2 regions of the Exiguobacterium sp. s143 genome follow, and region 1 is predicted to be linked to the other one. Evidence: riboswitches for the same ligand, from Rfam matches in the RefSeq annotation. Region 1 holds a riboswitch; the other holds the start of a gene.
The links. A riboswitch is a leader RNA that binds a small molecule or an ion and turns the genes downstream of it on or off. The one in region 1 is predicted to bind S-adenosylmethionine.
Positions count from the first base shown of each region.

Region 2: another riboswitch for S-adenosylmethionine. It lies ahead of KNQ03_RS05975 (methionine ABC transporter ATP-binding protein); the one in region 1 lies ahead of KNQ03_RS13790 (LLM class flavin-dependent oxidoreductase).

Region 1 covers NZ_JACSMX010000004.1:156,752-173,242, reverse strand. The annotation lists gene KNQ03_RS13830 (NAD(P)/FAD-dependent oxidoreductase) at 1-953, opposite strand, end outside; gene KNQ03_RS13825 (nitroreductase family protein) at 1,030-1,665, opposite strand; gene KNQ03_RS13820 (nitroreductase family protein) at 1,718-2,353, opposite strand; gene KNQ03_RS13815 (MarR family winged helix-turn-helix transcriptional regulator) at 2,355-2,810, opposite strand; gene KNQ03_RS13810 (YczE/YyaS/YitT family protein) at 2,965-3,678, opposite strand; gene KNQ03_RS13805 (DUF817 domain-containing protein) at 3,783-4,568, shown strand; gene KNQ03_RS13800 (DUF2325 domain-containing protein) at 4,659-5,924, shown strand; gene KNQ03_RS13795 (DUF975 family protein) at 5,988-6,626, shown strand; SAM riboswitch class I at 6,740-6,842, shown strand; gene KNQ03_RS13790 (LLM class flavin-dependent oxidoreductase) at 6,917-7,975, shown strand; gene KNQ03_RS13785 (ATP-grasp domain-containing protein) at 7,972-8,919, shown strand; gene KNQ03_RS13780 (SRPBCC family protein) at 8,996-9,463, shown strand; partial or broken gene tnpA (IS200/IS605 family transposase) at 9,599-10,024, shown strand; gene tnpB (IS200/IS605 family element RNA-guided endonuclease TnpB) at 10,041-11,132, shown strand; gene KNQ03_RS13765 (NUDIX domain-containing protein) at 11,320-11,703, opposite strand; gene KNQ03_RS13760 (ABC-F family ATP-binding cassette domain-containing protein) at 11,769-13,391, opposite strand; gene KNQ03_RS13755 (prohibitin family protein) at 13,691-14,560, shown strand; gene KNQ03_RS13750 (hypothetical protein) at 14,793-16,361, shown strand; gene KNQ03_RS13745 (WxL domain-containing protein) at 16,378-16,491, shown strand, end outside.
Region 2 covers NZ_JACSMX010000001.1:1,104,058-1,120,548, reverse strand. The annotation lists gene KNQ03_RS05985 (PLP-dependent cysteine synthase family protein) at 1-700, shown strand, start outside; gene KNQ03_RS05980 (bifunctional cystathionine gamma-lyase/homocysteine desulfhydrase) at 693-1,859, shown strand; SAM riboswitch class I at 1,917-2,021, shown strand; gene KNQ03_RS05975 (methionine ABC transporter ATP-binding protein) at 2,100-3,122, shown strand; gene KNQ03_RS05970 (methionine ABC transporter permease) at 3,119-3,784, shown strand; gene KNQ03_RS05965 (MetQ/NlpA family ABC transporter substrate-binding protein) at 3,817-4,650, shown strand; gene KNQ03_RS05960 (MDR family MFS transporter) at 4,730-5,980, shown strand; gene sufC (Fe-S cluster assembly ATPase SufC) at 6,114-6,899, shown strand; gene sufD (Fe-S cluster assembly protein SufD) at 6,918-8,195, shown strand; gene KNQ03_RS05945 (cysteine desulfurase) at 8,197-9,420, shown strand; gene sufU (Fe-S cluster assembly sulfur transfer protein SufU) at 9,410-9,844, shown strand; gene sufB (Fe-S cluster assembly protein SufB) at 9,881-11,278, shown strand; gene KNQ03_RS05930 (dihydrofolate reductase family protein) at 11,364-11,915, shown strand; gene KNQ03_RS05925 (acyltransferase) at 12,324-13,397, shown strand; gene KNQ03_RS05920 (DUF72 domain-containing protein) at 13,565-14,407, shown strand; gene KNQ03_RS05915 (bifunctional metallophosphatase/5'-nucleotidase) at 14,429-15,730, shown strand; gene lipA (lipoyl synthase) at 15,793-16,491, shown strand, end outside.

The sequences.
Region 1 (16,491 bases):
CGGAAATCACTGAGTCGCTGAACGAGAATGCGATCACCACCTTGGTTGATTCCGCCAATGATGCGCGTGGCATACGCATTCGCTTTCGCTAGCGTCGAAAAATAACGCGGGAGAAATAGTGTAAAGTTCAGATTCGTCGAGCCGTCTGCTGTCTCGTGGACATTTTGACCGTCCGGCATGACGAGTCCTTCTTGATATTTGCGGATGATCCGTCCGCGCGGATTCATGCAATAGGTGACGGCTTGACCGTAAGGCGAGTCGTAACCGAGCTTCGTCTCGAACGTCTCCTGTAACAATGTCCGAAATAGCGCCTCATCCGTCTCAATTCGCACCCCGAGATCAAGTCGAGTCCGCTGTGGGGTGACACCAAGCGTCGCTAATTGGTGCAACGTAAAGTCTGCACCTGAACGACCTGTCGCAAACACAATCCGTTGACTGACGAAGATCTCGTCCACTGTTTTGATCGTAAACGGCTCTGATTTTGTGATCTGCTCGATGGTCGTTTCGAACCGGGCATCGAGACGTGGTAATAAGGCGTCCTCAAACGCCGTGAAGACAGCAGCTGTCCGTACTGTGCCTAAATGACGGACGGTCGTCTCGACCGAATGTAGACCGGCGCGACGGGCACGAGACGCTACAGTAGGGGAATGCGTGGAATAGGTCTCAACTGTACCTCCACCATATGTACATAAAAGATCATCGACTTCTTGGAACAGTCGTCGTGTCGTCTCTTCACCGATTTTTGAGACGAGTTCCCCGCCGAATCCCGTTGCATAATTGAACTTTCCTTCTGATTTGCCAAGCCCCGCAAATCCAAGATACGCATCTTCTGCTGTTCGCTCGCGAATCGTTTTTCCGGCATCGAGCAGTAGGACGCGTTGTCCGTCTTCAACGAGCTGATGGGCGAGGAAAATTCCTGCCACACCGGCTCCGATAATCGTCACATCATACATCACAGACGCCTCCTTTTCTTTGAGTATACAAAAAAGCCGGATTCCTGTGAAAGGAATCCGGACTAGGTGAGATCGCTTATTTCCACTCTGCGATGTCAGCGATTGGTAGACGAACTGATGGGTATCCTGCGTCGACTGCTTTACCGATTGAAAGCAACATGACTGGGAGGTAACGCTCTTTTTCAAGACCGAATGCTTCTGCGATTTGGTCTTTTTCGTAACCACCGATTGGGTTTGTATCGTAACCGTGTGCACGAGCGACGAGCATCAATTGCATTGAAACGAGACCTGAGTCGATCAAGATGCTATCACGTAATGTTTCAACGTCTTCTGGACGGTAGAAACCTTTGATGGCTGGTACTTGGCGATCACGTACTTCTTGTGGCATAAGACCTTTTTCAACAGCCATGTCGTAAATTGTCTCGATGCTGTCGACCGCGTTCATGTCACCGAAGACAGCGATGACAGCAGAAGATGTCTCGACTTGAACTTGGTTGAATTTCGCGAGTGGTGCAAGTGTTGCTTTGCCTTCTTCGCTATCGATAACGAGGAAACGCCATGGTTGCATGTTAACTGAAGAAGGTGCAAGTGTTGCTTCTTCAAGGATTTGTGTCATTTCTTCTTTTGAAATTTTTACGTTCGTGTCGTAGTTGCGGATTGAGCGACGTCCTTTGACGATTTCCATGAAGTCCGTTGTTGTTTGAGTAGTCATAATTATTCAATCTCCCTTGTGTGTGTTTTTTCTTTTTTATAGTGTAAAAAACTTATTTCCAGTCTGCGATGTCGTTGATTGGTAGGCGAACCGATGGGTATCCTGCGTCAACCGCTTTACCAATCGATAGCAACATGACCGGTACATAACGCTCTTTTTCAAGACCGAATGCTTCCGCGATTTGATCTTTCTCGTAACCACCGATTGGGTTTGTATCATAACCGTGTGCACGAGCGACGAGCATCAATTGCATCGAGACGAGACCCGAGTCAATCAAGATGCTGTCTTTCAAGTCGTTTGCTGATACGCTGCTGTACATCCCTTGGATCGCTGGTACTTGGCGATCGCGTACTTCTTGTGGCATGAGCCCTTTTGCGACAGCTGTATCGTAGATGTTCTCGAGTTGATCAACAGCGTTCATGTCACCGAAGACGGCGATGACAGCAGAAGATGTCTCGACTTGGACTTGGTTGAATTTCGCGAGTGGTGCAAGTGTTGCTTTGCCTTCTTCGCTATCGATGACGAGGAAACGCCATGGTTGCATGTTGACAGAAGAAGGTGCGAGTGTTGCTTCTTCAAGAATTTGTGTCATTTCTTCTTTTGAGATCTTCACGTCTGTATCGTAGTTACGGATCGAACGGCGTCCTTTGACGATTTCCATGAAGTCTGTTGTTGTTTGCGTTGCCATATTAAATCGACTCCTCTTTTAATTTAGGTAATGTGTCGGCGTTCGCTTCGATGCGTTGAATCATCTCAGCTAGCGTCCGTTGTTCTTCAGCGGAGAATCCTTCGAGTAAGTTCTCGAGGAACTCATCTTTTTGTTCGCGTAATCGTGCAATGCGCGTCGCCCCTTGTTCCGTTAAGGAAACAAGAATCACCCGATTGTCAGCGGCTGAACGCTCACGAGCAATCATCCCGGTCGATTCCAGATGTTTGAGGTGACGGGTCACCGCCGCATGATCGACATTGACGCGTTTTTGCAATTCTTTTTGACTGATCGTTTGATCGACTTGTAGTTGAGCAAGTAGATCCATTCGCGTCTGACTAAAACCATCCGTACAGAGATCGAATTTTTGAGCAATCGTCTTATTGACGGAGACGAGTGCATAGATCAAACGTCCTTTTTCGGTGCAGGAAATACTCAATCCATCACATCCTTCCCTTCGTTCGAAGAAACCTTTGACGTGTCAAAGATTGATATGTAAACGAATATAACGTGTTTATTTTGATGACGCAACTTATCTGCTTCTGACATAAAAAAAGATATCATTCACGCGGAATGATATCGAGTCAGGCGACTTAGCTAATTTGGCGTTCAGACGCTGGAAGTCCTTTTGCATCAATCGCTGCAATGATCCGGCGGAAATAGAACAACCAAAATTGCAGGAACGGTCCGATCAGGAAAATCGAGAGGATCGTACCGAAGAAAACAGGTCCCCCAAGCAACCAACCGATGCCGCATGCCGTGACTTCCATGATCGTCCGCATCAGACGAATTGACGTTCCGAAGCGCTCTGCAAGTGTCAGCGTTAACCCATCACGTGGACCAGCCCCGTATCCGACAGCGACATACAGACCAGCGCCCATCCCAATGATGAAGATACCGAAAATCAGCCAGAGCGTATTCAACCAAATCGACTCAAAAGAAGGTAAGAGATGAGAACCAAGAACAAGATTCATGAAGACACCGACGAAAATCGCGTTGACGAGCGTTCCGATTTGCGGTGTGACGCGGTCTAATGCGTACTTAACGAAAACGAGTAATAGACCAACAAGTAAGATGATCGTTCCGACGGATAGTGGCGTCTTTTTTTGGAGACCAAGATGTAATACATCCCACGTCGAGACACCGAGTTCAGCCGTGATCATCATTGATGAGCCAAGAGCGAGTAAAAATAAACCGAGCAGGAAGAGTCCCCACTTTAACGTAGCGCGTAACAACCAGGAAGCGCGATGACGCGTCATGTCTGGCACCTCATTTCTTAAAAATAATTGATTCGTTAACTGTATCATGAGGAAAGTGGAAGAAGAAAGACGAAATTTTCCGTTTTTTCCATCTTAAGAAGGAGGGGAAGGTCAAAAGAGAAACGTATACTGAAGAAAAAGGAGATGACCGAATGAAAGCGATCCGGCACCTGATTCGTTTTACATATATAGAAGCCATCTGTTGCGTCTTTCCCGTGATGATTTTCGCTGCGCTTGCTCTTTCACGTTATCTTCCTACTGAACCGATCGCACGATACGATCTCCTGTTGCTATGGTGTATTCTCGTCCAAATCGTCTTACTCGTCACACGTTATGAAACGATGGAGGAATTCAAACTGATCTTATTGTTTCACGTCATCGGTCTAGCACTTGAACTGTTCAAAGTGAACGTCGGGTCTTGGAGTTATCCGGAAGAAGCTTTGACGAAAGTGGCTGGTGTTCCATTGTATGCAGGATTCATGTACGCAAGCGTCGCGAGTTATGTCTGCCAGGCGTTTCGGCGATTTCATTTACGATTCATAGCATTTCCACCCCCCTGGCTTGCGATCAGCGTCGGCAGTCTCGTCTATCTCAACTTCTTCACCCACCACTGGATCTTCGATGCACGCTGGCTATTGATGGTCCTCGTCGTCCTCGTTTTCTATAAGTCATGGGTTCATTTTACGATCGAGCAGACGATCTACCGGATGCCGCTCGTTCTATCCTTTTTACTGATTGCCTTTTTCATTTGGATCGCGGAGAACATCGTAACGTTCTTTAAAGGCTGGGTCTATCCGCATCAGGAAGGAGGCTGGGTAGTCGTTGATCTTGGAAAATTGTCTTCTTGGTTCCTGCTTGTGATCATCACGGTTTTGATCGTCATCGTCGCGAAATATAAGCGTCAGGATCCGGCTGTGGAAATTCAGCAACGTACCTAAATAAAAAAATAACCTGGTTATTTTTTTGGACTACTTCCGCGTTTTTTCGTTGCTATAGTGAAAAAAACGCAAAGGAAGTGGTTACGGATGATGCAACAGGTGTTGGAACGAGCAACTGAATTGGTACAGATGAAATTAGCGGTCGTGGAGCAGTATGAAGATTGGCAACTCTGGCTCGACGAAGTGAACGGAATCGATGAATGGGTCAAAATGTCAGCGTATTATGCACCGCGCGACGTTCAAGAAACACCGGTCATCGATGAAGTGATGGAGTTAGAGAAACAGACTATCGTCATGCCACCGCAAGTACCGAGCGAGCCAGTACGCAAGCAACGTTATTCCTATACGTTTCAGCGGGGGTTAAAAGGTGGTACTTTACTAGAATGGTCGGGCAGTCATATTTCTGAACGAGACGTCCGCGATTGGAATCTCGAGCACGGCATGGAAGTCCGTGTCCGTGTCGATCGTCAGGATGATCAAAAAACGATATGCCGTATCGAAGCCGTCGTCTCGACGGAGCGAATGAGAGAGAATCCAGAACGTGTCGTGTTTGAACAAGCAATCGTCAAGGCGCATGGAATCATTGAGGAAACGGTGAATGGTCCACTGCAAGATGAGTCGGGCAGATCGTTCTATTATGTCGTTCCGGTAGAAGACATGCGCTATTTGCGACTAGAAGCAGGTCAACTCGTCGATCTCGTCATGTGGCGGGAACGGAAGGATACACTGACGATTGCTTGGAAGCATCCATTCACGTATAAAGAGCCGATCGTCAACGCATCATCTAACCGCCCATCAGAGGTAGAGCAACCGGTAGTGAAGACGTCTGTGACAACGAAAAAGTCAAATCGGTATGCACGAAAAATGAAACGACAACCGGTTCCGAAAGCTAAAAAAGCACAGCGTCGCGTCCGTATGCCAAAAGAGCGAACGATTGAACCGATCGTGACGACAGCCGTACCTGGACAATTGATGGATTTCGTTGATAAGACACCACTTGATTTCACGCGCTTCACAGGAATGCGTCTCGTCATCGTCGGAAATGAACAACAGACCGCTGTCTATCGCGAGTTCTTTGCGCCGACGGGAATCGAATTGATTCATCTTGCAGGGGACGCACAGTCCGCGAAAAAGATTGCCTGTCTCGCCAAAAAGACGGACGCGATCGTCGTCGTGACGAGTCGCGTTTCTCATGCAGCGAGTGCACATGTCATCGCGCAGGCGAAAAAGCATGGTATTCCATTCGCGATGGAACGGCTCGACGGTCGACGATCGTTATACACGGCGTGTGAACGACAACTTGAGCGTGCTTGGCTCAACCAGCAACGAGACGGGAAATTATTGAAAAAAGAGTGAAACATTAGAAGAATTCGACCGTAAAGTAAGGTGAGAACTTATTTTTCAAGGAGGACCTTACTCATGTCATCTCAATTAAAAAAAGCAGCGAAGGAGTCGCTCAGCGGTCGTTGGGGATTTGCCATCCTCATGTTCGTACTGTTTTCTATCATCCAGAGCGTTCCGACGTTCATCGGACCAGATCCTAACGAAGATCTAAATGCGATGAGTGCGGTCAGTATCATTCTTTCGATTTTATTGATCCCAATCGCAGCGGGTTGGACGTGGGTCGCGATGTCGTTCGCACGCAATGAAGAAGTCAAAGTAGCTGATTTGTTCGAGCCGTATAAAATCTTCGGCAAAGTCATCGGCGTCTCGATTGTGCAAGCGGTCTTCTTATTCTTATGGACATTACTCTTGATCATTCCAGGGATCATCAAGTCGTTCTCTTACCTGTTGACGTTCTACATCCTTCGAGATGAACCATCGGTCGGTATCTTCGAGGCCATCACACGTTCACGTCAACTCATGGATGGTCATAAAATGGAAGCATTCTTACTCTTCCTATCATTCATTGGTTGGGCATTACTCGTGATCGTTACACTTGGTCTTGCTGTCTTATGGGTTGGACCATACTTCAGCGTCACAATGGCAAAATTCTATGATCGTGTGCGTGGTGAACAAGCGCCAGAGCCAACATCAGATTTCGTCGCACCATATTAATACCGAATCCCGACACGACGTCGGGATTTTTTTATGCGTGAAATAATTCCGATTGGAAAAGACGGTTTAATGGTTGCTTTAGTTCAGTGAATTTTGTACGATGAATGCAACACATCTTATCTAGAGAAGTCGAGGGACTGGCCCGAAGACACTTCAGCAACCCCGCTACGGCGGAAGGTGCTACTTCCAGGAAGGGATACCTTCCGAAGATAAGAGCGGACAGGACAAGATACCGTCGCTCTTTTCGAACTTCGAAAAGAGCGTTTTTTTATGATAAGGGGGACGATGGAGTGGAGTATGGTTTTTGGTTACCGATTTTTGGGGGATGGTTACGTAACGTCGAGGATGAACAGATGCCACCGACCTTCGATTATGCGAAACAAGTCGCACAAACAGCAGAACGAATCGGGTTCTCGACGACGTTGATTGCGGAATTGAACTTGAATGATATCAAAGGCATTAAGGAACCGAGTCTTGAGGCATGGACGACGGCAGCAGCGATTGCTGCAACGACAGAACGCCTTGAGATCATGACAGCGGTTCGTCCCGGGTTCCATAATCCAGCGACGACGGCGAAGATGGCGGCAAACATCGATCAGTTGAGTGGTGGACGCTTTACGCTCAACGTCGTTTCAGCGTGGTGGGCAGAGGAAGCGAAACAATACAACGGTATCTTCACAGCGCACGATGAACGCTATGCTCGGACGGAAGAGTTCGTCACGGTCATGAAGGGACTGTGGGCAGATGCGTCACCGTATAGCTTCTCCGGTCATCACTACACGATCGAGCAAGCAGAACTCCATCCGAAGCCAGTCCAGCGTCCAGGCATCAAGCTCTACGCTGGTGGAGAGAGTGAAGCTGGAAAGCGAACGATCGTCGAACACTGTGACGCTTATGTCATGCACGGGGGCACTGTTGAAGAAGTAGCCCATAAAATCGACGACATGAAAGTACGCCGGGAAGCGACGGGACAAAAGCCGCTCGAAAGCTTCGGTCTTGCTGCCTACATCATTTGTCGGGATACGGAAGAAGAAGCACTTCTTGAATGGCAACGGATCACGGACGTCAAGGAAGACAGCGCCGGTTATGCCGGTTATCAGGATTTCATTAGTAAATCGCAACTGGAGCAACAGGTCGAGCGGAACGATTATTCTGTCTCGAACCGTGGTCTACGTCCGAATTTAATCGGGACACCAGAACAAATCGCTGAACGGATTCTAGCGTTCGAAGCCGTCGGTGTCACGTTACTTTTGTTACAATTCTCACCACAACTTGAAGAAATGGAACGCTTTGCTCGTGACGTAATGCCACTGGTCGAAGCGAAACGAAAGGTAGGTCAACAATCATGACAAAAATTCATATTCTCCACGAAAACCAAGAATGGACGGACCATCTCATCAAACGTCTCGAAGAACTCGAATTACCGTATGAACAGTGGCACTTGAATGAAGGAATCGTTCCGCTGGATGAACTGCCGCCAGAAGGCGTCTTTTACAGCCGGATGAGTGCTTCTTCGCATACGCGGGGACATCGTTACGCGCCGGAGTTGACGGAAGGGGTCCTCGCTTGGTTAGAAGAGCATGACCGGACCGTCTTTAACGGAACGCGTGCGCTCCGTCTTGAAGTCAGCAAAGTCAATCAATATACGGCGTTGCGGAAGGCTGGGATTCGTGTACCGAAGACGACGGCTGCCGTCGGACGTGATCAAATCGTACAAGCAGCAAAAGAAATCGGTGTTTCGTCATTCATCACGAAACACAACCGTGCCGGAAAAGGTCTCGGCGTCCAGCTGTTCCACTCGATTGAAGCACTTGAAGCTTATCTCGACGGTCCGACATTCGACGAACCAGTCGATGGCATCACGTTGATTCAAGAGTATATTCAAGCACCAGAACCGTACATCACACGTTGTGAGTTCGTAGGTGGAAAGTTCGTCTACGCGGTTCGAGTCGATACATCAGAAGGGTTCGAGCTTTGCCCAGCGGATGCATGCGTGATCGACGACTTGTTCTGCCCAGTCGGTGAAGAAGCACCGCAAACACCGATGAAGTTCCAAATCGTTGAAGGCTTCGATGACCCGATCATCCAAAAGTATGAAGCATTCCTCCAAGCGAACCAAATCGCGGTCGCAGGCATCGAGTTCATTAAGGATGCGTCAGGTACGATCTATACGTATGACGTCAATACGAATACGAACTATAATTCGGATGCCGAGGCAGCTGCAGGACGCTACGGTATGCTCGAACTAGCGAAGTTCCTCGGTGCAGCCCTTGAAACAAGCACAGTAAAATAAGAATCTGCTCTCGCCCTGTCACCGGACGTTACAAGACCGGATGACAGGGTATTTGTATAGAAAAGGGGGCGGATCTATGATTACGTGGAGAGAAGAACGACAGCTCGATATTCCGATTGAGGAAGCATGGCACTTGTTTGATCACACGCGATTGCAGCGTTTGATTCCAAACGTCGTCCAGCACGAGGTGATTGAACGAAAACCGGGTGTCGTCGGTTCGACGTATCGTCAAACATACATGCAGGGTAATCGACTTGAAACCTATATCGTGACCGATTTAGCCTATACGAACGAGCCTGACTTCAAACAAAATACGATTGGATTCACATTGGCTAAAATATTCAAGATCGAGATGACGTTTACACTTAAACCGATCGACCATGACCGTTGTCTGTTGATCTATACGGGAAAAAATGAGGGAGCGAACTTTGTTGGAAAGAGTCTGTTGTCGCTTGGAGGAGAGCGAGAGAATGAGAAAATCGTTCATGGGCTGTTGCAACGTGTCGAAGAAGAAGCGGCGAAACAAAAGAAGAATAACGCATGAAAAAACGGATTCCCGCGTTTTTGTATCCTGTCGCTTCGTATACGATTTATCAAAATCAGGCGAGAATACTCCCACCTCTAAGTGTAGCGTAGGTAGGAGATGAATCACCCGTTTCGATAAGACTATAATCATTTGATGAAATCAGTGCAACCAATAAAAGGAATTGATACACAAACAAAATTTAACACAGATAAGCATTCAGTCTTTCTTCTGAATTACGATCTTATCCTCGTAGTGAAATACAGGAGACAAGTGATTGATGACGCCATCTCGACGTTTGCGAGACAGATGTTCGAACGAATAGGCACGTCATATCGTATTACACTGATCGAGTGGAACCATGACAACGATTATATCGATGTGTTGTTTAAAGCGCACCCAAACGCGGAAATGTCCAAGTTTCTGAACGCTTATAAGAGTACCAGCAGTCGATTGATCAACCACGATTTTCCACATGTCAAAACACAACTTTGAAAAGAAATGTTTTGGTCCCGAAGTTATTGTCTAGTGAGGACCGGAAATGCGACGATCGATGTCATCAGACACTACATCGAAAAAAAGGAGAGGAGTGATTTCCTTGCTGAAGGCGTACAAGTTTCGACTTTATCCGACGAAGTTCCAACAAGAGTATTTCGTGAAGACGTTCGGTTGTGTCCGTTTCGTTTACAATAAGATGCTCGAAGAGCGTATCCGATTGTATAAAGAGTCTAAGCTCGACCCTGACGTGAAGCAGAAGCTCCCAACCCCAGCAAAGTACAAACCTGAATTCCCTTTCCTAAAAGAAGTCGATAGTCTTTCCCTAGCGAACGCTCAGATGGACTTGAATAAGGCATACCAGAACTTTTTTCGGGATAAGTCTGTTGGGTTCCCCAAGTTCAAATCGAAGCACAACGACCGCGCCTCTTACACGACGAACAATCTGAAGGGAAGCATCCGAATCGAGGCATGTCAGGTGAAGCTTCCTAAGATTGGTTTTGTGAAGTTGAAACAACATCGTCCGTTTACAGGTGTGATCAAGTCCGCGACGATCTCGATGACGAGGACCCGAAAATTCTTCATCTCGATCCTCGTCGATCAAGCCGAAGAGCAATGGATTCCCGCCAAACATAAAGTAGGGATTGATCTTGGTTTGGAGCACTTCGCCATCCTGACAAACGATAAACATTTTTCTGAGAAAGTTGCCAATCCGCGCTTTCTTCGAAAGTCTGAAGATAAGATAAAGAAGGCGCAACGTGGCTTGTCACGCAAGAAAATTGGGAGTAAGAACCGAGAGAAGGCGAGGATGATCCTTTCCAAGAAGCATGAAAAGATTGCGAATCAACGTCAAGATTTTCTTCATAAGCTGTCGAAACGAATCGTTGACGATAACCAAGTCATAGTCGTTGAGACACTTAAGTCGAAGAACATGATGAAAAACCATAAGATCGCCAAATCGATCGGGGATGTCAGTTGGTATGAGTTTGTTCGTCAGCTAGCATACAAATGCAAATTCTACGGGCGAACACTTATCAAAGCGGATCAATTGTATGCCTCTACACAGATTTGTTCTTCTTGCGGAATAAAAAGCGAGAAGAAAGCCATGGATGTGCGCGAGTGGAGCTGTATTTGTGGTGCTCTTCATGATCGAGACATCAACGCGAGCATCAACTTGTTGATGTTAGCATACTGAAAATTCTTCAGGGTGGGGACCACCCGATGAGCTTGGTCAATAATCGTAGCTTGTAAAAGTACGGTCTTCCCAAGAGGCTCCTACTTCAATTTGCGAAGCAAACAAGTGGTGAGTAGTTCACTCAGTCGATTATGTAGGGAGTGTAAAGAAACCTGGTTAGTTATATCTCAGTTAGTTAATCTTTCCTTTACAGTAAGTTCAGCAAACGAGTAATCTGTGAATCATCTTGAAGGTCCTTTAGTGGTCGGAAACGGACGGTTCGTAATTCCTGTTTATTAAGCGGAAGTTCGGGATCAATCCCGAGTCGAGGTGCAGAAGAACTACCTGAGGTGCGTTGAACGAGAAAACATGTCTCGATTCCCTGATCGATTGAAATCTCGTAGAGTTGTCGTTCGATTGTGATGTGAAGATGCGTCTCCTCTAATACTTCGCGCACGACGGCTTGTTCTTTTGTTTCACCACGCTCGACACCTCCGCCCGGTAACGTCCAAAATGTCCGGGAAGGCGTGTGTAATTCAACCATTAAGATCTGTTGCTCTTCAATCAGCGCGGCACATACGCGATGACGCATATCGCATTCCTCCTTCAAAGTGTTCAAAAAAGAGACCGAAACGACAGTTCCGGTCTCTTTTGACATCATTGTGCGTATAACGCTGTTAATTGCTGTTGGATCGTATCATTGTTCAAGTACTCATCGTATGTCGTTTCTTTATCGACGATACCGTTTGGCGTCAACTCGATGATACGGTTCGCAATCGTTTCGACGAACTGATGGTCATGCGAGCTGAAGAGCATCGCACCTTTGTAAGCGATCAAGCCATCGTTGAGTGCTGTGATCGATTCGAGATCCAAGTGGTTCGTTGGATCGTCGAGGACGAGAACGTTAGCACCGCTGAGCATTGCTTTTGAAAGCATACAACGGACTTTTTCGCCCCCAGATAAGACAGAGGCTTTTTTCATAACTTCTTCTCCTGAGAAGAGCATCCGACCGAGGAATCCACGGAGGAACGTATCACTCTCATCTGCCGGTGAGTACTGACGGAGCCAATCGAGGATCGTCTTGTCCGAGCCTTCGAAGAATTCCGAGTTATCTTTTGGCAAGTACGACTGTGAAGTCGTGACGCCCCATTTGAACGTACCGCTATCCGGTTCCATCTCACCCATAAGGATCTTGAAGAGAGTCGTGATCGCGATATCGCTCTGACTGATGAACGCGACTTTATCCGTCTTGTTCAACGAGAAGCGGACGTTATCAAGGACTTTGACACCATCAATCGTCTTCGAGATACCGTCAACCATCAAGAGGTCATTTCCGATTTCGCGTTCCGGTGTGAAACCGACGAACGGATAACGGCGTGACGATGGACGAATGTCGTCGAGTGTGATTTTATCAAGCAATTTCTTCCGCGACGTCGCTTGTTTCGCTTTTGAAGCGTTTGAGCTGAAACGCGCGATGAAGGCTTGAAGTTCTTTGATTTTCTCTTCTTTTTTCTTGTTTTGGTCACTTGCCATGCGCGAAGCAAGCTGACTTGACTCGTACCAGAAATCATAGTTTCCGATATACAATTGAATCTTACCGTAATCGAGATCCGCCATGTGCGTACAGACGTTGTTCAAGAAGTGACGGTCGTGGGAAATGACGATGACCGTGTTCTCGAATCCGATCAAGAATTCTTCGAGCCATTTGACGGCTTTCAAATCAAGTCCGTTCGTCGGCTCATCGAGTAAGAGAATGTCTGGTTTGCCGAACAACGCTTGTGCAAGCAAGACTTTGACCTTTTCCGATCCTGTCAGCTCAGCCATCGTTTTCGAGTGAAGGTCTTCCTTGATGCCGAGTCCTTGAAGAAGCATTGCGGCTTCCGACTCTGCTTCCCAACCGTTCATCTCAGCGAATTCACCTTCGAGTTCAGCAGCGCGCATGCCGTCTTCGTCCGAGAAATCTTCTTTCATATAGATCGCATCTTTTTCTTTCATGACTTCATAGAGACGTTTGTGTCCCATCATGACCGTTTCGATGACTTGGAATTCTTCGTATTCGTAATGGTTCTGACGGAGAACGCCTAAACGTTCGCCTGGTGTGATGATGACATCGCCTTGTTGTGCTTCGATGTCACCAGCGAGAATTTTCAGGAATGTCGATTTACCGGCACCGTTTGCACCAATCAGACCGTAACAGTTACCTGGTGTGAACTTGATGTTGACGTCTTCGAATAATTTTCGGTCTGCAAAGCGAAGACCGACGTTTTGTACTGTAATCATATAGAGATGAACCCTCGTTTCTAGTAAGTGATGTGCTCATTCGAGTGTACCACAAATCGTGATCTGTCGTAGAGCAGGCAAAGTTCCCTCCATATTAGGACAGAAATTAAAAATAAGCAACCAGACATTTAAAAAAATGAAACATTTTCCAGATAGATACGTAGAAGAAAGTAAGGAATTCGTTAGAGGAGGGGTTAGATGGCCATCTTTTTCACATTATTGTTTTTCGCCCTCATCGTTTTGCTTGGCATGGAACTCTACCGTTATATCCAAGAAAAGATCGATAAAGGAGATTCAGAATGAGAGAAATCAAACCGAAGAAAAAAATTCGCCCATCGATGATCATCGCTGGTGTGCTCGTACTAGCGTTGCTTGCAACAACACCGTTCATCGTTGAACAAATCGAACCTGGACAAGTTGGTGTCGTCTATACACCATCAAGCGGTGTCAAAGATGAGACGTTATCGCAAGGTTGGCATGTCGTTTCACCGATTACACGGGTGACAGAGTATCCGATTCGGACACAGACAAAAGCGCTTGAAAACATGACGCTTGCGACCAAGGATGGAAAGAACATCGTCGTCGACTTTACATACAGCTTCTCCGTCTCACCGGATAAGGTGACGAAAGTCTTCAATAAGTTCGGACCGATTGAAATCGATGAGATCGCAAAAGGATATCTGAAACAACGTCTCTATGATGCATCGCGTGAGCAAATCTCGAAAGTTACCGTCCTTGAACTGTTCGGTGAAAAATCAGGGAATGTCTCGACGAGCATTCAGACGCAGTTTGCAGAAGACGTCAAGGATATCGGTTTCATCATCGAAGATGTCGCACTCGGTGCGCCGAAACCAGATGAAAAGACACAGGAAGCAATCGATGCGCGTGTCAAAGCGTCGCAGGAACTTGATAAAAAGAAAACGGATCTTGAAATCGCTAAAGCAGAAGCAGAGCGTCTTCGTGTAGAAGCGAAAGGAGCAGCAGATGCGCGTTTGATCGAAGCCCAAGGTTTAGCAAAAGCTCAAAAAGAACTACAGAAGACATTGACAGAAGAGATGATTCAATACGAAGCTGTCAAGAAATGGGACGGAAAGTCACCACTCGTCAGTGGGTCGGGTAGTATGGTTCAATTACCGATTCCAAACGATACGACAGAAGAAAAGAATTAAATCTCGATGTGCTTGGAGACAAGCACATTTTTTTATTTCATCATAATAAAATGACTGTACTAATGCTCTTATGGCATTAAATTTTAATATACCAATAAATAATGATATATTTTATATCTTTTAAATCCCAAATTAATGGTTTAATTAACTTATTTAGAAGGAAAAAGATGTAAAGAAAAGTCATTTAGATCAACTAGGTCAATGAATTGTTCCAATTGAAGGAGGAATTTTATTGTATCGAAATCGATCACCAAATCTTTTTATCATCTTAATGATCTTACTGGCAACAAGCTTTCCGATTCCGCACAGTCATGCGACGACTGAGGAATTCGAGATTCCAGACCCTTTGACGTCATCGTTTTGTGAAGAGACGTTGAATGATCCAAAGAAAAAGGACTTGTTGGAAAAAGAGGAAATTGAACAATGCGAAGAACTCGTAGAAGTAGAGAAGACACCATCAACCGAGAGTGAAGACCCACCAACACCCGAGACACCCCCAACCGAGAGTAAAGACCCATCCACACCTGAGACACCTCCAACTGAGAACGAAGACCCATCCACACCTGAGACACCTCCAACTGAGAACGAAGACCCATCCACACCTGAGACACCTCCAACTGAGAACGAAGACCCACCAACATCTGAGACAGTACCAGCCGAGAGCGAAGATCCACCAACACCCGAGATACCTCCAACTGAGAATGAAGATCCATCAACACCAGAGATACCCCCAACTGAAAGTGAAGACCCATCAACACCAGAGACATCTCCAACCGAGAATGACGATCCACTGACACCTGAGACAGCACCTACTGATGAAGAGGAAAACAAAATTCCCGACCAACCTGATTCTGGTAAAGCAGAATCACCGAACGAAATCGAAACTCCTGTCCTAACGTCACCTAAACCAAGACAAGAGAAGCAACAAGCGGTTGTACCGATGCTTGCTGGAGTAGCACTGCTCGGAACATCAAGCTTAGATGCTTCTTATAATGGAACGACTAAAACGATCACATTAGAAAATACTGTTTCTGGATTGTTGGGCTTAAATTTATCAAGTGGATATATTATTTTTCGATTACCACCAGAAGTGATGCAAAGTATTGAAACGAGTTCCGTCAAACTTCAATATCGCTATAATGGATTACTTGGGATTGGATCGCAAACGAGAGATGCGACAGCAATAATCGATCGAACGAATAACCAAATTTATGCTGATGTTAGCTCTTTATTAAAGCTATCTCTTCTAAGTAGCGATCGATTCACCTTATCTTTCAAAGTCGGAAAATTACCAGTCGGAGTCGATAAAGTCTATACATTCCGGAGTGTTTTAGCAGATGGGTTAGTTGATTTGAATGTTTTAAGTAGTGGTACGGATACAGCAACACTTGGAATCGGACCTACATTCAACTTAAGTGTTCCGGATACGCTAGATTTCGGAAGTCATGAGTTGACAGGACGTGAGAAAATAATCCCTCGCTTGTCCCCAATGACGATTTCTATTTCGCACGAAAATGCAACAGGTTACAGCTGGAAGTTACAAGCAAGTCTCAGTCGTCCTTTGACGAGTACAGACAATGACGTGTTGAGCGATGTTCTTTATTTTAAGACCACTTCGAAAACCCAATTGTTACAAACGACTGCTATTGAAATCGCAACAGGGACGATGTCGGCAAGCTCGAATCAGACACCGTTAACCTACGCAGAAAACGAAGGGATCATTCTCGACTTAACTGGCAAATATCCAAAACCTTCATCGTATAGCGCAGACATTCAATGGAGTTTAATCAATGCACCATGAAAAGGAGAGAACAGAAATGAAGAAACGTTTCGCTGTTTCGACGGTATTGATGAGCACAGCTTTGGTTTTAGGAACAACCACTGCATGGGCGGCGACTTCTACGGGCGAGTCGACGGCAAAAATTACGTTC
Region 2 (16,491 bases), on a different contig from region 1:
CATCGGCTTGGCGCTCGCCGCTAAGAAATACGATCTCAAAGTCATCTGTGTCGTTCCGGAAAAATTCAGTCAGGAAAAACAGACGTTGATGCGGGCACTCGGCGCAACCGTCGTCAACACGCCGACTGAACTCGATATGCAAGGGGCTATCGACCGGGCAAAAGAACTCGGTCAGGAAATTCCGAACAGTTACGTTCCGTTACAATTCGAAAACGAAGAGAACCCAGTCACGTATCAGCGGACACTCGGTCCTGAGCTGATTGCGGACTTGCCGCACATCGACTGGTTCGTTGCCGGTTGTGGTTCAGGTGGTACGTTCGCCGGAACAGCGGACTTCTTAAAACAACGTCTCGGTACAAAAGCAGCAATCGTCGAACCGGAAGGCTCCGTCTTAAATGGTGGTCCAGCCGGTCCGCATAAGACAGAAGGTATCGGTACAGCAAAATGGCCAAGTCTCGTTCCGCGTGAACTCGTCGACGAGATTCATACGATTTCTGACCGTGATGCATTTGACGCAGTTCATACACTCGCTGCTCGCGAAGGATTACTCGTTGGTAGTTCAGCAGGTGCAGCGCTTGTTGCTGCGCTTGATATCGCGAAGCGTCACCCCGGCAGTACGATCGTCACCGTCTTCGCAGACAGTGCCGAACGCTACTTGAGCCAACAAATCTTTGAAAAGGTGGACGAAACTCATGCGTAAGAAGACAGCATTGATTCATGGAGGAACAGGTGTCGACCGGGCAACAGGAGCCGTCACACCTCCGATCTATCAAACAAGCACATACAAGCAGGATAAAATCGGTCAACTCAAGGACGGATATGAATATTCACGGACAGCGAACCCAACACGGACGAGCATCGAACGATTGATTGCGGATCTCGAAGGTGGCGCACGTGGTTTTGCGTTCGGTTCTGGGATGGCAGCGATCCATGCCGTCTTCCACTTGCTTGAGTCTGGCGACCACATCGTCATGACGGATGACGTCTACGGTGGTACGTTCCGCTTGATGCAACGCGTCTTACCGAAGTTCAACATCGAAGTGACATTCGTCGATACGACGGACCTTGCGGCGACGGAAGCAGCGATCCAAGACAACACGAAGATCGTCTACGTCGAAACACCGACGAACCCGTTGTTGAAAGTTACGGATATCGCAGCGATTGCAACGATTGCCAAACGTCACGATCTTAAACTCGTCGTCGACAACACGTTCGCGACACCGTATCATCAACAACCACTCGCACTCGGTGCAGATATCGTCTTGCACAGTGCGACGAAATACATCGGCGGACACTCGGACGTCGTCGCTGGACTTGTCGTCGTCAAAGATGATGCGCTCGGCGAAGAGCTGCACTTCATCCAAAACTCGACAGGCGGCGTGCTTGGACCGCAAGACAGCTTCTTGCTCGTCCGTGGTCTTCGTACACTCGGTATCCGAATGGATGCGATCGAAGAGACAGCACATGATCTCGTTGCGTTCCTACAAGCGCAAGACATCGTCTCGAACATCTTCTACCCAGGACTTGCATCGCATCCTGGTCACGACATCCAAGCGAAACAAGCGACTGGATTTGGTGGGATGATCAGCTTTGATGTCGGTTCAGCAGCGAACGCAGAAAAACTCGTCGAGGCGACACACTTCTTCACACTCGCTGAGAGTCTTGGTGCCGTCGAGAGTCTGATTTCGGTGCCGGCACGGATGACGCATGCGTCAATCCCAGCAGAACGTCGGGCAGAACTCGGCATCACAGACGGTCTCGTTCGGATTTCAGTTGGACTTGAAGACGCAGAAGATTTGAAAGAAGACTTAACACGTGCTTTCACGTTCCTCGAAAAAGTTTCTGAAAAAACTGTTTGACAACAAAAATAACCCCTGCTAATATTCAGAATATATTCTACAAACTTAATACCGAAACTCTTATCGAGAGTGGTGGAGGGACTGGCCCGATGAAACCCGGCAACCGCGGATCTAATCCGAAGTGGTGCTAATTCCAGCAGACAAAAGTCTGGGAGATGAGAGCAAATGGTTTTGTGTACTGAAAAGTGCGCGCGTTTGCTCTAAAACGCGCGCACTTTTTTTATTTTAGGAGGGACAGTTGTGATTCGTTTACAAGACGTAGGAAAGATTTATCGCTCAAAGCGCGGAGCGGTCGAAGCCGTCGCGAATGTCGATCTGACAATCGAGCGCGGTGAAATTTTTGGAATAATCGGTTATTCCGGAGCAGGGAAATCGACCCTGATCCGATTGCTGAATATGCTCGAAGCACCAACTAGTGGTTCGATCCAAATCGATGGTGTTGAGATGACATCACTGAAACCAAAAGAATTACGAGGCGTCCGCAAGAATGTCTCGATGGTCTTTCAGCACTTCAACTTACTATGGTCACGGACGGTTGAAGAGAACATCATGTTCCCACTCGAGCTCGGTGGCTTCCCGAAAGCACACCGCAAGGAACGGGTCGCGGAACTGATCCAACTCGTTGGTTTGGACGGACGCGAAAAAGCCTATCCGTCACAATTATCGGGTGGTCAAAAACAACGTGTCGGTATCGCTCGGGCACTGGCATCGAACCCGGACGTTCTCTTATGTGACGAGGCAACAAGTGCACTCGATCCGAAGACGACGGATTCAATCCTTGAGTTACTCGTCGACATCAATGAAAAACTGAAACTGACGATCGTCTTGATCACACACGAGATGCACGTCATTCAAAAAATCTGTCACCGGGTCGCCGTCATGGAAGCCGGTAAAATCGTCGAGCAAGGACCGGTCGCAGAAGTCTTCCGTCATCCGAAGCAAGCGATGACGAAGGAGTTCGTCAAACAATTGACGTCGCCTTCGGAAAACGAGTTGACGTTCGCGAAACTACGCGAACGGTACCCAACCGGAAAAATCGTTCAGTTGACGTTCGTCGGATCGACAGCGGAAAGCCCGATCCTCGCGGAAGTCATGAAGGATTCACCGGTCCTGTTCAACATCATCGGCGGAAACGTCGGTCAATCACAGGAAGGGGCACTCGGTACACTGTTCATTCAGTTGATCGGGGAAACAGAAGCAACACAAGCGGTCATCACGAAGCTTCAAGCCAGTGATGTTGAAGTGGAGGTGGATCACCGATGATTTCATTCTTTGACAACCTAGATTGGGACATGGTGTGGGAAGCGACAGGCAGTACCGTCTATATGACGGCAATCGCTGGGGTTTCGACATTCGTTCTCGGTTTGATCATTGGTTTACTATTGTATGCGACAAACGAAGAGTTATTGTTCAAGAATCGGGCGTTCTATTCAGTGTTGAGCTTGATCGTCAACGTCTTCCGTTCGATTCCGTTCATCATCTTACTGATCTTATTGATTCCATTTACGACAGCGATCGTCGGTTCGTTCCTCGGACCAACGGCAGCATTACCGGCACTGATTTTCGGTGCTGCACCATTTTACGGTCGGATGGTTGAACTCGCGTTACGCGAAGTCGATAAAGGTGTCATCGAGGCAGCTGAATCGATGGGGGCGACGAAGTTCCAAATCATCTATAAAGTCTTAATCCCGGAAGCGTTGCCTGCCATCGTTTCTGGTATCACGGTCACACTCGTCTCACTTGTCGGTTATACGGCAATGGCCGGAGTAGTCGGCGGAGGTGGACTTGGGGACATGGCCTTCATCGAAGGATTCCAGCGTTCTCAAAACGATGTCATCGTCATTGCGACACTCTTAATCTTAGCGATCGTCTTCGTCATCCAAATCATTGGTGACTTGCTGATCCGAGCAATCGATAAACGTTAATTCAAAACTTAATCATATTGGAGGAATCATTCATGAAAGTTTGGAAAAAATTCGTAGGTACTGCCGCTGTATCCGTTTTAGCAATCAGCCTTGCTGCATGTGGCGAAAAATCATCAGGATCAGGTAGCGACGACAAAACACTTGTCATCGGTGCTTCAAACGTACCGCACGCTGAGATTCTTGAGCACGTTAAAAAAGAATACGAAGCAAAAGGTTACAAGCTTGAAATCCAGAAGTTCCAAGATTACGTACTTCCGAATAAAGCACTCGCAGCGAAAGAAATCGATGCGAACTACTTCCAGCACGTACCGTATCTTGAGCAACAAGAGAAAGAAAACAAATCATATAAGTTCGCGAACGCAGGTGGCGTTCACGTTGAACCACTCGGTATCTACTCGAAGAAATACAAGTCACTCGATAAGTTACCAAACGGTGCAACGATCTTAACGAGCTCAAACGTCGCAGAACGAGGTCGTGTCTTGACGTTTCTTCAAAACGAAGGATTGATCAAACTCAAAGACGGTAAAACGACAGATGCACAACTCGGTGATATCGCGGAGAACCCGAAGAAACTCAAGTTCAAAACGAACATCGAAGCATCACTTCTTCCGCAAGCTTACAAAAACAATGAAGGCGACGCCGTCCTCATCAACACGAACTATGCGATCGATAACGGTCTGAACCCATTGAAAGACGCAATTGCATCAGAAGATGAGTCGTCACCATACGTCAACATCATCGTTACACGTGATGGCGATGAAAAAGACAAGCGTGTCACAGCACTTCTTGACGTTCTGCACGAAAAGAAAAACCAAGATTGGATCCTCGACAAGTACAAAGGTGCTGTCGTTCCAGTCAGCAAATAAGTTCACCGAAGCCGGCATCCTTCCTATATAATGGAAGGATGCTTTTCATTTGTCTGAAACAGGGGTTAGGGGGAATCATATGCAACGCATACGTCAACTGCATCCGTTGACACTCGGGGTCTTGTTCGGGACGTTTTTCTCGCGTCTCGGAACGTTCATCACGATGCCGTTCTTCGCCATCTACATGACGACCGTCCTGAAGTTTGATCCGGTCGATGTCGGCTGGGTCCTCAGTATTTCGGCGATCGCCAGTCTCGTCATGAGCTTCATCGGTGGTACTTTGTCAGACCGTTATGGACGGCGGACGATGATGCTTGCCGGAACGATTGGGTTCGCGGTCGTCTTCATCGCGCTGGCACAAGTCGAGACGTTCTGGGCATTCTTTACGCTCAGTGCCTTGAACGGGGTCTGTCGCTCAATCTTCGAGCCATCTGCTCGTGCCTTGATCAGTGATACGACGGATGAAGCGAACCGGTTGTTCGTCTTCAATATCCGTTACGCGATGATCAACATCGCAGCAGCGATCGGACCGGGAATCGCTTTACTGCTGAGTGCAGGGAACACGTCCGCGACGTTTTACATCACGGCGTTCGTCTATATCGTGTACGGGGTGATGATTGGTATCTTATTCAAACGCCATCCGATCACCGAGACGCATGGTGGGAAAAAGGTCTCGTTTGGAGCAACGGTTCGTCTGTTGCGGACGGATATCGCCTTTACGCTGGCACTCGCCGGTATCATCTTCGGCGTCTTTGGCTACAGCCAGTTCAACTCGACCTTGCCACAGTTCTTGACGGAGACGTCACTGCTTGAAGGCGGGAAGACACTCTATGCAATCTTAATCACGATCAATGCGATCACCGTCTTGATCGTGCAGTATCCGATCATGAAGTTTGGTGTCAAGACGTCACCGCTCGTCTCAATCACGACCGGGATTGCGACTGTTGCGATCGGATTGTTCATCATGGGAAATGCGAACGCGATCTGGTTGATGATCGTCGCGATGTTCATCTTCACGTGCGGGGAAGTCATGATGTTCACGATGACCGACATCTTGACCGATCGGTTCGCGAAGCCAGAATTACGGGGCAGTTATTTCGGAGCGATGGGCTTGACGTCGATCGGACAATCAATCGGTCCGATTGTCGGAGGACATTTGTTAAGTTTATATGGAGCGGACCGTCCGTTACCGATTTTCGGGATATTAGCGGGCTTGACATTATTCGGAATACCACTGCTCTTACTGTCACAACGGATTCATCGGGCTTCGACGATCGAGGAACTCGAGGAACCGGTGAAATTTTCGAATGATTCTCAACAAAACGCATGATTTTGAGAAAAATCAGCGAGCGATGACGCTTGAATAATACGCGATGTTTCTTTAAGATTAGAATGATACTAAATTAGTAACGCTCGTGTTCTGAATCGTCAGTCACGAAATGAATAGATGGAGGGATTCTAACATGAAGGCTTCACACTTGAAGATTGAAGATCTACACGTCGCGATCGACGGCAAGGAAATCTTGAAAGGCGTCAACTTGGAAATCAAAGGCGGGGAAATCCACGCGGTCATGGGACCAAACGGGACAGGTAAATCAACACTCGCATCAGCATTGATGGGTCACCCATCGTATGAAGTGACATCTGGTTCAGTCACACTCGACGGCGAAGACGTCCTCGACATGGAAGTTGATGAGCGCGCACAAGCGGGTATGTTCCTCGCAATGCAGTACCCAAGCGAAATCAGTGGTGTCACGAACTCAGACTTCCTTCGTTCAGCGATCAACTCGCGTCGTGAAGAAGGCGATGAAATCTCACTCATGAAGTTCATCCGTGAGCTTGATTCACAAATGGGTCTTCTCGAGATGCCTTCAGAAATGGCACACCGTTACCTCAACGAAGGTTTCTCTGGTGGAGAAAAGAAACGTAACGAAATTCTTCAGATGATGATGCTTAAACCAGCGATCGCGATTCTTGATGAAATCGATTCAGGTCTTGATATCGATGCACTGAAAGTCGTCGCAAAAGGTGTCAACGAAATGCGTTCACCTGAATTCGGTTGCTTGATCATCACGCACTACCAACGTCTCTTGAACTATATCGAGCCAGACTTCATCCACATCATGATGGGCGGAAAAATCGTCATGTCTGGTGGTAAAGAACTCGCACACCGTCTCGAAGCAGAAGGTTATGACTGGGTTAAAAAAGAACTCGGCATCGAAGACGTCGAAATCGAAACAAAAGCGTAAGACGAGGGAGGAAGCATGATGACTGTAGAACTGAATCTTGCAGTAAATCGCGAGGCAGTGGCAGAACGTGCGACTCGCTTAGGGGAACCATCTTGGATGGTCGCAAAGCGTCAAGACGCGCTTGATCTTGCCCCAACGCTCGCATTGCCAAAAGTAGAAAAAATCAAGATCGAAGGCTGGAACTTTACAGAAGGTACGACGGAACTCGAAACCGTCACTGGTCTTTCTTCAGATATCGAAGCATTGATCGGCGAGAACCGTGATCACATGCTCGTCACGCGTAACGGACAACTCGTTCACGCGCAAAACAGTGAAGCGGCGAACGGCGTCATCTTCACGACGCTCGAAGACGCATTAAAACAACACCCGGAACTCGTCGAGAAGTACTTCATGACGGAAGGCGTTCAAGTTAACGAAGATCGTCTTGCGGCATTAAACGCAGCACTTCGTAACGGCGGTACGTTCCTTTATGTACCAAAAGGCGTTAAGCTTTCTGTACCGATGCAAGCGATCTACACGCTTGAGCAATCAGGCGCAGCGCTTTACCATCACGCGATCATCGTCGCAGACGCCGACAGCGAATTAACGTATATCGAAAACTTCGTTTCTTACGGTGACGAAGCGCATAACGTCAACGTCGTCACAGAAGTCTTCGTTGAAGACAACGCAAAAGTCCTCTTCGGTGGTGTCGATACGTTATCGAAAGGTGCCATCACGTATATGAACCGTCGTGGTGTCGTCAAACAAGGCGCGAAGCTTGAATGGGCACTCGGTCACATGAATGACGGTCACACGGTCACAGAAACAAAAACACACCTCGTCGGAAACGATTCGTTCTCAGATACGAAAGCCGTTACGGTCGGTCGTGGAGAGCAAAAACAAAACTTCAATGTCCGGACGGACCACTTCGGTAAAGGATCAGAAGGTTTCATCTTGATCCACGGTGTCCAGAAAGATTCAGCAACATCTATCTTCAACGGAACGTCGATGATCCATCACGGCGCTTCGAAATCAAACGGCGTTCAAACGGAACGTGTCCTCATGTTGTCTGAAAAGGCACGTGGTGATGCGAACCCAATCCTCTTGATCGATGAGGATGACGTCATGGCAGGACACGCGGCATCTGTCGGTCGTGTCGATGAACTACAACTCTACTACTTGATGAGCCGTGGCCTTTCACGGAAGGAAGCAGAACGCCTCGTCGTTCACGGATTCCTCCAGCCAGTCGTCTCGGAACTTGCGATTGACTCGGTGAAAGAACGTCTCGTTCAAGTCATCGAAGGGAAAGTAAACTAATATGGGAATCGATGCATCCATCCGCAATCAGTTTCCGATCCTCGACCAACAGGTCAACGACCGGAAACTCGTCTATCTCGATAGTGCGGCCTCTTCGCAGAAGCCGCTCGTCGTCATCAATGCGATTGACGACTACTATAAGACGATTCATTCGAATGTGCACCGTGGCGTCCATACGCTCGGAACACGAGCGACGGATGCGTACGAAGGTGCGCGTGAGAACGTTCGTCGTTTCATCCAGGCGCAACACCATGAAGAAATTATCTTTACCCGCGGCACGACGACGGCAATCAACATCGTCGCGTCTAGCTACGGCATGGAGCATGTCGAAGAAGGCGACGAGATCGTCGTCACGTACCTCGAACACCATGCGAATCTCATTCCGTGGCAACAAGTCGCTAAACGCAAAAAAGCGAAGTTAAAATACGTTGATTTGACAGCGGATGGTCGCGTGACGGTCGAAGCGGTCGAAGCACAACTGTCTGACCGGACGAAGATCGTCGCTATGGCACACGTCTCGAACGTTCTCGGTACAATCAATCCGATCAAAGAAGTCGCTCGTCTTGCGCACGCTCGTGGTGCCGTCATGGTCGTCGATGCTGCGCAAAGTGCACCACACCAACGGATTAATGTCACGGATCTCGACTGTGACTTCCTCGCTTTCTCCGCACACAAGATGTGTGGTCCGACAGGCGTTGGTGTTCTTTACGGGAAAAAGGCATTACTCAATGCGATGGAACCGGTTGAATTCGGTGGTGAGATGATTGATTACGTTGGTCTTGAAGAGTCGACGTTCAAACCGTCTCCATATCGTTTCGAAGCGGGTACACCGATTATCGCAGGTGCCGTTGGTTTATCGGCAGCGATTGATTTCTTAGAAGAGATTGGTCTAGAGAACGTCGAAGCACACGAACGTGAACTCGCGCAGTACGCGATGGCACAAATGCGTGACATCGACGGACTCACGATTTACGGTCCGGAAGAACGCGTTGGACTCGTCACGTTCAATCTCGGTGATGTCCATGCACATGACGTCGCAACCGTCCTTGATATGCAGGGAATCGCGGTTCGCGCCGGTCACCATTGTGCACAGCCCCTGATGCGTTGGCTCGGAGCGAGCTCGACGGCTCGCGCTAGCTTCTATCTCTACAACACGAAAGAAGAGGTTGACGCACTCGTGACAGGACTTCGCCAAACGAAGGAGTATTTCAGTCATGGATTTTAACAATCTCGATCACTTGTATCGTCAAGTGATCATGGATCACTATAAAACTCCCCGAAATCGCGGTGCGATCGAGGGGGGCGTCACGATCGACATGAACAATCCGACGTGCGGCGATACGATTCGTCTCCAGCTCGCGATTGAAGACGATGTCGTCCGTGATGCGAAATTTGACGGGGAGGGCTGCTCGATCAGCATGGCGTCTGCTTCAATGATGACGCAACTCGTCAAAGGTAAGACTATCGAAGAAGCCTTACGACTCGCGGATATCTTTTCGGACATGGTCCAAGGAAAAGACTATGACGACGAATCGTTCGACCTCGGGGACGTCGAGGCACTCTCGGGTGTCACGAAATTCCCGGCACGGATCAAATGTGCGACACTTGCCTGGAAGGCGCTCGAACGCGGCGTAGAAGAAGGGAAGTAAACTTCGGTCACAAGCAAGTAAGAGGAGGAAATGAACATGGCAAAGAACATGCCGGAAATTGGCGATTATAAATATGGTTTCCACGATCGCGATATCTCGATCTTCCGTTCTGGACGTGGCTTGACGACTGAAGTCGTCGAAACGATCTCGAAAATGAAGGAAGAACCACAATGGATGCTTGATTTCCGTTTGAAATCACTTAAGATCTTCAACGAACAAGCGATGCCAGCGTGGGGTGGCGATCTCTCAGAATTGAACTTCGACGACATCACGTACTACGTCAAGCCGTCGGAACGTGCAGAGAAATCATGGGATGAAGTACCAGAAGAAATCAAACGTACGTTTGACAAACTCGGTATCCCAGAAGCAGAGCAAAAATACTTGGCAGGTGTCTCGGCTCAGTACGAGTCAGAAGTTGTCTACCACAACATGAAAGAAGACCTCGAAGAAATCGGTGTCGTCTTCAAAGATACAGATACAGCGTTAAAAGAGAACGAAGATATCTTCCGTGAGTACTTCGGAAAATTAATCCCGCCAACAGACAACAAGTTCGCAGCTTTGAACACAGCGGTCTGGTCAGGTGGATCGTTCATCTACGTACCAAAAGGTGTTAAAGTCGACACGCCGCTTCAAGCCTACTTCCGGATCAACTCGGAAAACATGGGTCAATTCGAGCGGACGTTGATCATCGTTGATGACGAAGCATCGGTTCACTACGTCGAAGGATGTACAGCACCGGTCTACACGACGAACTCGCTTCACTCAGCGGTCGTTGAGATCTTCATCAACAAAAACGCTTACTGCCGTTACACGACGATCCAAAACTGGGCGAACAACGTCTACAACCTCGTTACGAAGCGTGCGATCTGTGAAGCTGGCGCAACGATGGAATGGGTCGATGGTAACATCGGTTCGAAACTGACGATGAAATACCCAGCCGTCATCCTCAAAGGTGAAGGTTCACGTGGTATGACATTGTCAATCGCAATCGCTGGTAAAGGTCAACACCAAGATGCGGGTGCGAAGATGATTCACTTAGCACCGAACACATCGTCGACGATCGTCTCGAAGTCGATCTCAAAACACGGTGGTAAAGTCACGTACCGCGGTATCGTTCACTTTGGACGTAAAGCGACAGGTGCACGTTCGAACATCGAATGTGATACGCTCATCATGGATAACCAATCGACGTCGGATACGATTCCGTACAACGAAATCCTCAATGATAACATTTCGCTCGAGCACGAAGCGAAAGTCTCGAAGGTCTCGGAAGAGCAATTGTTCTACCTCATGAGCCGCGGGATCTCACAAGAGGAAGCAACGGAAATGATCGTCATGGGCTTCATCGAGCCATTCACGAAAGAACTTCCAATGGAATATGCGGTCGAAATGAACCGTCTCATCAAGTTCGAGATGGAAGGTTCAATCGGATAATTCGTCTTACTCTCTCATCTACGGATGAGGGAGTTTTTTTCATGAAATGGTTATTCGGGTAAAGAGTGAAAAAGGAGGGATTACTATGCGTGACATCGTCTATTCCTTTCAAGTCTCGCTCGACGGTTATATCGAAGATGCGTCAGGTAGGATCGATTTCGCTTCACCGGACGCGGAATTACATCAGTATTTCAATGACTACGAGAAAGCGTTCGATACTCATGTCTATGGACGTCGTTTGTACGAGATGATGCAATACTGGGAGACAGCGGATCAGGAAGACGAGCCGATTGTCGTTGAGTATGCGAAAACCTGGCAATCGCTTGAGAAGGTCGTCTTCTCGCGGACGCTTGATTCCGTCACAAGAAATGCGCGTCTAGCGAATCAGTCGCTTGCCGAGGAACTTCAAGCACTAAAAGCATTGCCTGGAAAACAGATTGCGATCGGTGGGGCGACGCTTGCTTCTGAAGCAATTGAGCTTGGACTCGTCGATCGCTATCATGTCGTGATCTACCCCGTTCTGCTCGGTAGTGGAAAACGGATGTTTCCGGTATTTGATCAACCACAGACGCTACGGTTAGTCGAAACACGCGTCTTTGCTTCCGGATGTATCGCGTTATCTTACGAAAAAATCTAGTCTTCACAAAAAAGAGTCTCTTATTTCAAAAGGGATTCTTTCAGATTAAAGACAAAGTGCAATTTTTCTCTAAAGAGAAGGATCGCGCTTTTTTTGTTCATCTCGAATCGTTTTCCTGGGACAAAGCATCACGTCGCTTCGCTTCGCTGCAGGGTCGCTCTTGCTTGTTTTTTCCCTAGGAAGCGATTTCGAGCGAACAAAAACACTTCTCTCTTTTTTCTTCAAGCTATTAAGAACAGAAAAGCAGTATGACATTTTAGCAGATGTGTATAAGACGAATCCTCATTTCAAAATAGATTCTTTTTCGTTACATCCGATAAAATTTGGATATTATCATTTAATTTGGACGAAAATAGATTATAATAACTTTTGTGAAAAAATCTATAAACATGATTAAGGTGTGAAAAAATGAAATTTTATCAAGAAATTCCTGTCATTCGATCAATTGCGGCAATCATGGTCGTCGCTGTCCATGTCATCGCCGGTCTTTACCATTCGAAAGGGGAATTCGAAAATGAAGCGATTGGTTACATCGATCAATTTTCCCGGATTGGTACGCCGATCTTTGCCATCATCAGTGCGTTTCTGTTGATGTCGATGGTCCAGCGCAAAGGATTTGATTTTGGAACATTCGTCAAGTCCCGTTTCTCTAAAATTTTCATTCCTTATTTGATTTGGAGCACGATTTACCTCGTGTATCGTTATCATGTAGAAGATAGTCTAAAGCCGGGTATGCCACTATCGGATTACTTCCTTTATGGAACGGCAAACTTCCATCTGTACTTCATTTTGACGGTGCTTCAGTTTTATGTCGTATTTCCGGTACTTGCACGACTTAAGAAAGGAACATTGCTACTTGTCGCGACAGTGGTGTCGATGGGTGTCAACTACTTCTGGCTGACTTCAGGAAGCTTAACGACGGACATCGAGTTTCTGGATCGACTCGTCAATAGCCGCTCCTTCTTACTTAACTGGATTGCCTATTTCATGATGGGGATTACATACGCCGTCTATTATGAAGAGATTCAGCAGATTTTAAAACGTCATCGGACGATCTTATTGCTGATCAGTGGATTGATCATCCTTGATATTTGGGTCAGCATCGATTTAGAGCGGACGTACACGTCGACGAATCTCTCGAATCTGGTCTACATCCCGTTCGTTCTCGTCGTCTTGAACTATGTCTTCCGCCGTGTCCAGACGGATGCGACAGCGATGCGCATCTTCCAGACGATCGGAACACATTCGATGGGCATTTACCTAATTCACCCGCTCGTCATTCGCGGAATCGGTCGGACGGATCTCTTCGCTTACTTCGACTCTGCGAGTATGTTCATTTGTGCGATGATCGTCACGCTTGCGGCTTCGATTTCTGTCTCTTATGTGATCAGTCTATTGCCGTACGGAAACTATATCGTTCCGGTTCCAAAACGAAGAGCTCCTGCTCCGAAAATCGTCGAGGCACAGTCTACTGCTTCATGATGAGAACGGTGACTAGGCATCCTTTTCCTTCCTGCATGAGTAGGGAGGGGAGGGATGTCTTTTTTCTGAAAAAAGAGTGTTTGCTTAGGAAGCATCGAAGAAGAAATCCCGGATTCTGCTATGCTATGATGAATAGGTAGAATAGAACACACGAGGGGGAAGAGAGCATGATATATATCGGTGTCACGGGCTGGGGAGATCATGATAGTCTCTACTTGACCCCGCAAGATCGTAAAGAGAAACTGGCTGCCTATGCCGGTCATTTTCCAGCGGTCGAGGTCGACTCGACATTCTATGCGATTCAACCGGAACGAAACTATGAAAAATGGGTATCCGAGACGCCGGATGGATTTCGCTTCATCGTCAAGGTTCACCGCGCGATGAGTGGGCACGACCGGGACAACAAAGATCCGCTCGGACCGATTTTTGAACAATATATCGCGTCGATCGAACCGATGCGAAAGAGTGGAAAGATTGCGGCAATCCTCGTGCAGTTGCCGCCCTGGTTCGATGTCAGCAAAATGCACTTGGAATATTTGCAAACAATCCGAAAATCACTTGCCGGACTGCCGGTCGCGATCGAGTTCCGAAATCCATCGTGGTATTCGGAAGCTTATCGTGAGCGAACGCTCCGTTTTCTGAAGGAACATCAGTTCATTCATACGATTTGTGACGAACCGCAGACGGAAGATGGTTCCGTACCATTCGTACCGGTCGTGACGCAGGAGACGGCATTCATCCGCCTCCACGGACGAAATAAAGCCGGTTGGTTAAAGAAACCCGGTCAAAGCAGCGAAGATTGGCGAAAAGTCCGCTGTCTCTACCGGTATTCGGAAGACGAGCTACAAGAACTCGCAAGTCACGTCCGCGACGTTGCAGCGGAAGCAAAGGATGTCTATGTCTTTTTTAATAACAACTCAGCAGGAGATGCTGCCCCGAATGCGAAACGATTAATCGAGATTCTCGATCTCGACTATGAACTCGCGCCGCGACAAATCTCTTTGTTCTAAATCATCAAGGGGGGCTTCTGCATGAAGTTACACATCATTCACTATAATGATTTGCACTCACACTTCGATATGTGGCCTCGCTACATGTCCTTCGTCAAGGAACACCGGACGTACGATTCGCTCGTTTTTGATCTCGGCGATCATGCGGACCGTGTGGATCCAGCGACGGAAGCAACAAAAGGAAAAATCAATACGCATTTATTGAATGCGTTGATGCCGACCGCAGTGACGATCGGGAACAATGAAGGCATCACGTTTCCACATGACTGGTTAGCGAATCTCTACATGGAAGCGGACTTTCCGGTCCTCGTCTCGAATTTAGAAGCGCCGTTTGCCGAACAAGGTGTCATTCACGAATTACCGACTGGCAAAGTCGGCGTCTTTGGTCTGACGGCACCGTATATTGAACTATACGGTTTACTTGGTTGGACGATCGAAGAACCGTTTGACGTCGCAGCGCGTGAAATCGAGCGTTTGCGCCAAGAAGTCGACGTCTTGATTTGCTTAAGTCACCTCGGTTTCTATCAAGACGAAGAACTGGCGATGCGTTTTCCGGAACTTGATTTGATCATCGGTGCGCATACGCATCATGTCCTTGATGACGGTGTCGTTAAGAATGGTGTCTTGATCACGCAAGCGGGAAAACATGGACAATATGCAGGTGAGATCTACATGAATACGGATACGGGTGAGAAGGAAGCGGTCCTTCACTCCTTGCACGATTACGTCGAGGACGAAGCGACGGCGAAATTGCTCGACCGGGAACAATATCTCGCGGAACAACAGATGAAGGAACCGATTGGCGAGACATCGGGTCTAGCCAATGATTGGTTCAGCGAGTCGCCATTCTCACAATTGCTTGTCGAGACGATGCGCGACTGGTGTGATGCGGATATCGCTTGTGTCCCGGCAGGCATTCTGCTTGGGTCACTTCCACCAGGTCCTGTCTCTGCCTTTGATTTACATCGACTCTGCCCGCACCCGATCAATCCCTGTAAGGTGACGATGACCGGTGTGGAAGTCCAAACCTTCCTCGACGAAGTCAAGACAGATCAGTTTGAACAACTAAAGGTTCGGGGTCTCGGTTTCCGTGGTAAGTTAATGGGACGGATGCATTATGCTGGTTTGACAGCACATCAACCGCTTGAGCCAACGCGAAACTATACGGTCGTCTTGCCGGATATGTTCACATTCGGTCCACTCTTCCCAGCAATCAAAGAAATGCCAAAAGAATATTTCATGCCGGAATTGTTACGGGATTTGTTGTTCAAACGCTTATCGGAGAAGTCGGAATATAATGAATTGCCTGTTCGCAAACCCTGATTGTTTGTTATACTAAAGCAGACATTAATTGACTTTTTGGGGATGAAGGGGGAAGCGAAACCATGGGACGCGGAGAAATCCAACGTAAACCGGAATGGTTGAAAATCAAGCTGAATACGAATGAAACCTACACAGAATTAAAAAGTATGATGCGCGAGAAAAAGCTACATACTGTCTGTGAGGAAGCAAAGTGTCCGAATATCCACGAGTGTTGGGCGGTACGCCGGACGGCGACGTTCATGATTCTTGGAAGTATCTGTACACGTGCGTGCCGTTTTTGCGCCGTGACGACAGGACGTCCAAACGAACTCGATCTCGAAGAACCAAAACGTGTCGCGGAATCCGTTCGTTTGATGAACCTGAAGCACGCGGTCATCACAGCGGTTGCTCGTGACGATCTGAATGATTTCGGAGCAGGCGTTTACGCTGAAACTGTCCGTGAAGTGCGTCGGATGAACCCAGAGACATCAATCGAAGTCTTGCCTTCAGATATGGGCGGGAACTTTGAGGCATTGAAAACGCTGATCGATGCACAACCAGACATCATGAACCACAACATCGAGACGGTCCGCCGTCTGACGCCGACCGTTCGTGCGAAAGCAACTTACGACCGGACGCTTGAATTCCTTCGTCGTTCGAAGGAACTCGCACCTGAAATTCCAACGAAGTCGAGCTTGATGCTTGGTCTTGGTGAGACATGGGAAGAGATTCTTGAAACGATGGATGATCTTCGCGCAAATAACGTCGACATCATGACGATC